Regions from separate parts of the Stutzerimonas tianxiuensis genome, predicted to be linked through region 2. Evidence: predicted binding sites of a transcription regulator. Region 2 holds the regulator's gene; the other holds the start of a gene.
What was found. Region 2 encodes LexA, which represses DNA repair genes until DNA is damaged. Its sites were predicted from a motif close to CTGTNTNNNNANACAG; they were not measured.
Positions count from the first base shown of each region.

Region 1: a site for LexA is predicted at 1,810-1,825, ahead of imuA (translesion DNA synthesis-associated protein ImuA). Genes of this name have one in related genera too.

Region 1 covers NZ_JBPVWS010000003.1:39,136-42,539, forward strand. The annotation lists gene ACSSNI_RS05320 (Y-family DNA polymerase) at 1-1,167, opposite strand, end outside; gene imuA (translesion DNA synthesis-associated protein ImuA) at 1,170-1,787, opposite strand; gene ACSSNI_RS05330 (DUF3325 domain-containing protein) at 1,897-2,220, opposite strand; gene ACSSNI_RS05335 (PepSY-associated TM helix domain-containing protein) at 2,217-3,404, opposite strand, start outside.
Region 2 covers NZ_JBPVWS010000008.1:196,178-199,581, forward strand. The annotation lists gene ACSSNI_RS12510 (L,D-transpeptidase) at 1-225, opposite strand, end outside; gene ACSSNI_RS12515 (TetR/AcrR family transcriptional regulator) at 265-972, opposite strand; gene lexA (transcriptional repressor LexA) at 1,169-1,777, shown strand; gene sulA (SOS-induced cell division inhibitor SulA) at 1,788-2,267, shown strand; gene ACSSNI_RS12530 (hypothetical protein) at 2,343-2,579, opposite strand; gene ACSSNI_RS12535 (DMT family transporter) at 2,758-3,404, shown strand, end outside.

The sequences.
Region 1 (3,404 bases), on a different contig from region 2:
TGACTCTGGTCGCCAGGCGCATTCGGGGCGATGGTCGGCGCGAGCAGCAAGTCCCTGTACGGCGTCGTCACCCAGTCGGGCTCGCAACCGCTCTCGCAACTGTTCCCATGGCAATGACTGCTGCGGTCGCTCTTCGAAGAGTTCGCGATGCTCGGGTACGAATGTCGGCAACTGGTCTGCAATCAACCGTATTGCCAGCACCGGGGCTGGGAGTTGCAGGTGATCCAGGCGACCGCGGGTCAGCTCGAACAGCATGGCCGGGTCTCGCTCCGTGCCGAGCAGACCGACCGGTAACAGGCTTTCGGGCAGGCTGCGGTGCTCCAGGTGCAAGGTGAAGCGTTGCACCCCGCTGTCGCGGCCTGCCAAATAGGCGGCGAGATCGGCGGTCAGGCGGCGCAGCGGGAACAGCAGCGCCTGATGCGACTCGACCTCGAAGTTCAGCTCGATCCGCGCAGCGAATCGATCAGGCGGACGATAGAAACTCAGACCCAGCGGGCGGTGCTCCAGCAGGGTATCGAGGTGTCTCAGCGCGTCAGCCGGAAAACGCTTCGCCAGTCCGTTTCGAGGCAGTGCCAGCAGTTGCTTGAAGGTGCGCAGACCCATTCGCGCCAGAGCATTCGAGACATCACGTGGCAAGCCGAGGCGATCTACAGGCAGGTCAGCCAGTACCTGATGCAGCTCAGGTGTATCCGTTACCGCCAAGCCGTCGTGCACGTTGGCCAGTACCCGCGCAGCTGCCGGGTTGGGTGCCAGGGTGATGCGATGCCCAAAGCCCAGCGCGCTCAGCTCCGTGCGCAAGCGTGCTTCCAGACGAGGCCAGGGGCCGAACAGGCCAAGACTGGACTGCACTTCCATGAGCAGGCAGCGCGGGTAGTGCAGGCTGACCTGTGAACTGAAGCCGTAGGCCCAAGCGGCGAGGAATTGCTGCCAACGTTCGATCGAAGCCAGGTCATACTCGGCCGTCTCGAATTCCCGGGTCAGCGCTTGGGCGGCTATCAACGATTGCCCTGCCTTTAGCCCTAGTGATCGTGCCGCTGGGTTGACTGCTTGTAGCACGCGGCGCTGTGGCGTACCGCTCAGTAGTGCCAGTGGCGCGTCGGCATCGGTACGGCTACGCAGCACACCGTCCATGGCCAGTTGCGGCAGCAGAATGCAAGCCCAGAGCATCATCACTGCCATCCCACGGCAGAAATCGGCTGGACGGGCGCCAGTCCGCCGCGGCACTTGAGTACACGCACTTGAGCCGGCCGAGCTTCGACTGCCAAGCGCAGTGCCGCTGGAGAAGGATTCACGGCTTCGTGCAAAGAGCGGTAGGCGAAGGCCAGCGTCTGTCCGGTTTCGGCGGCCACCTGCAGGCGACGCAAGGCGCGATCATCCGCTTTCTGCGGCCAGCACAACACAGCACCACAACTCCCTGAACGCAGACACTGTTCCGCTGCCCACAATGCATCACGTCCTTGCGCTTGAACGAGGCTGAGTTGGCGCAGATCGACGCCGGCAGCGAGCCAGGCATGAGGGAAGGGCAGATGAGGCGGGGCGATCAGTACCACCCGTTCGCCAGCAGCGGTCAGGCGTGCCAGGGTGGGCCAGAGCAGCCGTAACTCGCCAATCCCGGTGGTAGCGATCAGCAGCTCGCTCAGTGCTGCATCCGGCCACCCCCCGCCGGGCAGAGCGGCGTCGAGTGTGGGATGTCCGGTTGGCTGGTTACTGGTCGAGACGACGCTGGGCTGGCCGCGCCATAGGCGGCGTGCATCGAGCAACCGATCAAGGGAGACAACGGAGGACATGATGAACCGCAAACCCAGAATACTGTATATGGATACAGTATTCTGCTTTGTCTGAGTGCGGGTCAAGTCGATGTGATGAACGTCATCGACTGAGGGGGTATGCGCTAGCTCACACTAGAACGTTCAGGGCTCCTATCACGCTGAGGGCAGCGCCCATTGGCAGTGCCATGCGCTCACGCCAGGCGAGCATCAGGCCTACCAGCAGCCCGGCGCACATCAACTGACCCAGGCAGACGATCAGACCTATCGACACCCCCAGTGCTGCCACATCAAGCATGACGATGGCGATCAGCAGTCCGCCTGCCAGCAGCCGCAGCCCTCGCTGTAGAAGAGGGCTTGGTGCCCGACTGAACAGTTGCCGATGATGACGGGGCATGGCCAGGCACAGCGCAAGCATGCCCACGTAAGCCAACGCAAAAGCGAGTAGCGTCATGGTGAAACCTCCTGCATGCGCCTCTCTCGTGCCGGTCGCGCCTCGGGGCGAGCAACAGCCCGCCAGGCACACACCAACCCAACGGTCAGCAATACCAGGTCGATGCCGAAGAGCGTCATGTCACCTCGCGTCAGGCTCGCAACAAGGTTGCCTTGCGGAGCCACGATACCGTTCAGCGCAGGCAGGCCAAGGGCGAGAATCGCCAGGACCGCAAACAATTGACGGGTGGTCCGTGCTGGTTGGCCAGGCCTGATGCATGCGAAGGCTGCCACTGCCAGCCAGCTCAAGGCGAAGCACCAGCCTTCGACTGCCGCCCGCTCAGGCAGGGTGTCCGGCAACAGACGGTTGGCCCAGAGGAGGGTGAGCGAAGCGATCGGAAATCCGAAAAACACCGCTCCGTTGAGTGCGCGAACCACCTTTAGCCCTGTGATCTGCCGAGCTTCACGCTTGCGCAACCAGACTGCTGAACCGGCAATCAGCATTGCGCAGCCGGCCAGTCCCATCAGTCCGTAGAACAGTCGAACGATCTGCCCGCCGAATTGCGCCATGTGCAAACCGACCATCCACATATAGGCCTCGTAGCTGGTGGGTGCCTGCTGCTGGTGGAGCATTTCGCCAGTGGTGGCGTCGTAATTCAGGGTGTCCTGTGGTGAACCGATACGTGAAGGGTCAAGCCGACGAATGCTGACCACTGCCGAGGCGTCGAACGGGTGCTCGACGATCAACCAGCCTGGCTCGCCGCCGTTCCAGCGCTGACGGGCCTCGCTGATCAGACCATTCAGGGAAGTCAGTTCACCTGCGGGTTTGTCCATCTCGTTGCGGTGATAGCCGCCCTGGACCTCCTCGAAAAAGGCCAGCGGATCTCCGTCATAGGCCACCATCGCGCCGGCCGGCATGTAGGTCGCGACAAAAATGGCGACACCTGTGTAAGCCAGCACCAGATGGAAGGGCAGGCCGATTACCCCGAACAGGTTATGCGCATCGAGCCAGGCACGTTGGCCGTTGGCCTGCGGCCGGAGGGTGAAGAAGTCCTTGAAAATCCGCCTGTGAACGATGATTCCGGACACCAACGCGACCAGCATGAACATGCCGGCAAGGCCGACGATGTACATGCCGATCGTGCCCGCCTGAAGGTTGTAGTGCAGGGTGAAGAAGAACTCACCCCCCAGCGTGTCCGGCATGGG
Region 2 (3,404 bases):
CTCGCCGGTCCAGCGTCGTCCACGCAACACGGCGCCCAAAGGCAGGCCCTCACCAATCCGCGCACGCACCCGGTGGCGACCCCGGGGCGTACAGCCAGAGCCATTACGCTCGCCTGCCCCATTAAGCGCAGTCGAAACTGGCAACCGGAGCCGCAGGCGGGAACCGGTAAAACCGTAAAGCATCTGGTCAGCGATCGAGACGTGAAGAAAATCGAGGTCAGTCATGGGCGGCTAGCTTAGCTGATCGCGCCCCGAGGATGCACCCTAGCCCTTAGCTGGCATAGCCAGCGCGTTACGCCGGGCAATCGGATGGGCCTGAGCCAGCCCAGGATCAGCCACACCGGAATCGGCCCGCATGCCGGCCGCGAGGAACGGCACCATCATGCGCATGACCTGCTCGATTGACGTCCTGGCGCCAAAGTCGTTCTCGGCAATGGCCCGTAGAGCCTTGATGCCGGACATGCTGAATGCCGCAGCGCCAAGCATGAAGTGCACACGCCAGAACAACTCAATGGGTGGGATCGACGGAGCGGCCTCGTGGACTCGATGCATATAGCGGCGGAACACCTTGCCGTACATGTCTTCCAGGTAACGACGCAGATGGCCCTGGCTCTGACTGAACGAAAGCCCCAGCAGGCGCATAAAAATGGACAGATCGTCGCCACTGCGTGGCGTCACCGCCAGTGCCTGCTCAACTAGAATCTCAAGCAACTCCTCGAGACTTTCTTTTCTGTCGGACTGGGCCTCACGCCTGTCGAGCTCACGTTCGAGGCTCAAGCAGAACGGACCCAGAAAACGCGAGAAAACCGCTTGAATAAGAGCTTTTTTCGAGCCGAAGTGATAATTCACCGCGGCCAGGTTGACGCCGGCTTTGCTGGTGATCAGACGCAGCGACGTCTCGGCGAACCCCTTCTCAGCGAATAGCTGCTCCGCCGCATCCAGAATACGCTCGACTGTTTCAGACTGCGCCATGCTTCTCCCCCGACAAACATCTGTTTGAAACTTACGTTTCAACCTACCCCAAGTCAACCAACATAGCGCCAAATAACTCTGGCGACCGGTTCAAAGCGCATTCAAAGATAGCCTGCGGCTGCTTCAAACAACGATTGCCAAGCATCCAGCACTGTATATAATCCCAGTCACTGTATAAAAGAACAGAGGCCCTTTGATGATCAAGCTGACCCCACGCCAGTCGGAAATTCTCGCCTTCATCAAGCGCTGCCTTGAGGACAACGGCTATCCGCCGACGCGTGCCGAGATCGCTCAAGAGCTGGGTTTCAAGTCGCCCAATGCCGCAGAGGAGCACCTCAAGGCCTTGGCTCGCAAAGGAGCCATTGAGATGACGCCCGGCGCCTCCCGCGGGATACGTATTCCAGGGTTCGAACCGGCTACTGAGGAAAATGGACTTCCAGTAATCGGCCGGGTGGCCGCCGGGGCGCCAATTCTCGCACAGCAGCATGTCGAAGAATCTTGCCAGATCAATCCTTCATTTTTTCAGCCGAAGGCTGATTACCTGCTGCGTGTACACGGTATGAGCATGAAGGATGTCGGCATCTTCGATGGTGATCTGTTGGCGGTCCATACCACGCGTGAAGCGCGTAACGGACAGATTGTCGTGGCCAGAATCGAGGACGAAGTAACCGTTAAGCGTTTCAAGCGCGAAGGCAGCAAGGTCTGGCTGCTCGCTGAAAACCCCGAGTTTGCGCCTATTGAAGTTGATCTCGAGCAGCAAGAGCTTGTTATCGAAGGTTTGAGCGTCGGCGTAATACGCCGCTAAGGAGAGGTTCATGCAGTACCATCCCCAACCCACCGCAGGCAAACCACCGCAGCTTTCCTTGTTCGAAGGGCTGATCGCGCATCGCCTGACGCCCTTCGGCGAGGTAGCGCGCGCCCCGCAGCCCGCGGATGACTGCCTTAGCGAAATGACCCTTACCGGTAGCGGGGATCACTGCCGCCAGTTGCTGGCTCCAATGCTGCGCGAGCTCAGTGAGGCGGCTGATACGCGCTGGCTCACACTGATTGCTCCACCGGTATCACTTTCACAGAATTGGCTGCGAGAAAACGGCCTGAATCGTGACCGTATCCTGTTGCTGCAGGCGCGTGAAAGTCAGACTGCGCTTGAGCTGGCGTGCAAGGCATTGGTGTCAGGCTGCAGCCACACGGTGATTACCTGGTTCCCACGCCTCGACAAGGCGTCCCGGCTGAAACTTCGGGTGGCGGCCGCTCAGGGTAATGCGCAAAGTTTGAACATACGTCTGGGTAGCTGATACGTCCCAGCCATTCGGCATAAGGATGTGCCGAAGCCCGCCCGCAGCCGTAAAGCAGTCCAAGCATTCCACCTCTCAATGCAATACCCGCGAGCCCTCTTCCTCCCGCTCGAAATCACCCTCTGACACCCGCCCCGCCATTTGCACGCCAATGTTGAACATTGCCTTGGCGATTTCGACGTGCTGCCCCTGCAGGAACGCCTTGGCATCGTCAGAAAAATCCAGCGTGACCAGTACGCCTTCGTCCTCGGCGCGACGCAGCACAATGCTGCCGTCGGGTAGCTCGACGATTTCCAGAAAAGACGTTGGCATGATCATGCTCCCGTTCAAACGGCGCATTGTAACAGCCACCCGGCCTGCGGGCAGCTTTTGGGTTTCGCTGCCGAGACACATTGCTGAATTTTCAGACACTCTCGCCCAGACAGAAAGCAGATGCGCAGCAACGCGGCCAGCCGTTAGGATGGCGGTCTACCGTGGACCGGACCGCTGGATGACCATCAAAACCTTGCTATTGACGGCCCTGGCCATGCTTGCATTCGCTGGCAACTCACTGCTTTGTCGCGCGGCACTTCGCGACAGCCAGATCGATCCGGCCAGTTTTACTGCACTGCGTTTATTTGCCGGAGCAGTGGTGTTGTGGCTTTTGCTGTGCCTGAGAAGACGATCTTCGTCGACCTCCGGTAGCTGGCGAGGCGCCTTGGCACTCTTCGCCTATGCAGCCTCCTTTTCCTATGCCTACCTCAACCTTGACGCAGGCGCCGGCGCGCTGCTGCTGTTCGGGGCTGTGCAGTTGAGCATGATCGCCTGGGGGATGCTTCACGGTGAGCGATTGCATTGGGGGCAGAGTGCCGGAATGCTTATGGCAGGCGCTGGCCTACTCACGCTTCTGCTGCCTGGCACGAGTACACCGCCGCTATCGGCTTCTCTGCTGATGGTGCTGGCGGGCGCTGCGTGGGGCGCCTATTCGATATTAGGCAAAGGTACGCCTGATGCACTGGCTGCTACTGCGGGTAACTTCGTTCGGACCCTGCCAATTGCCATCCTGTTATGCCTGCTGGCGCTGAACAGCCTGAAATGGGACAGCACAGGAGTGATCTATGCGCTGCTGTCTGGCGGCTTGACCTCCGGCATCGGCTA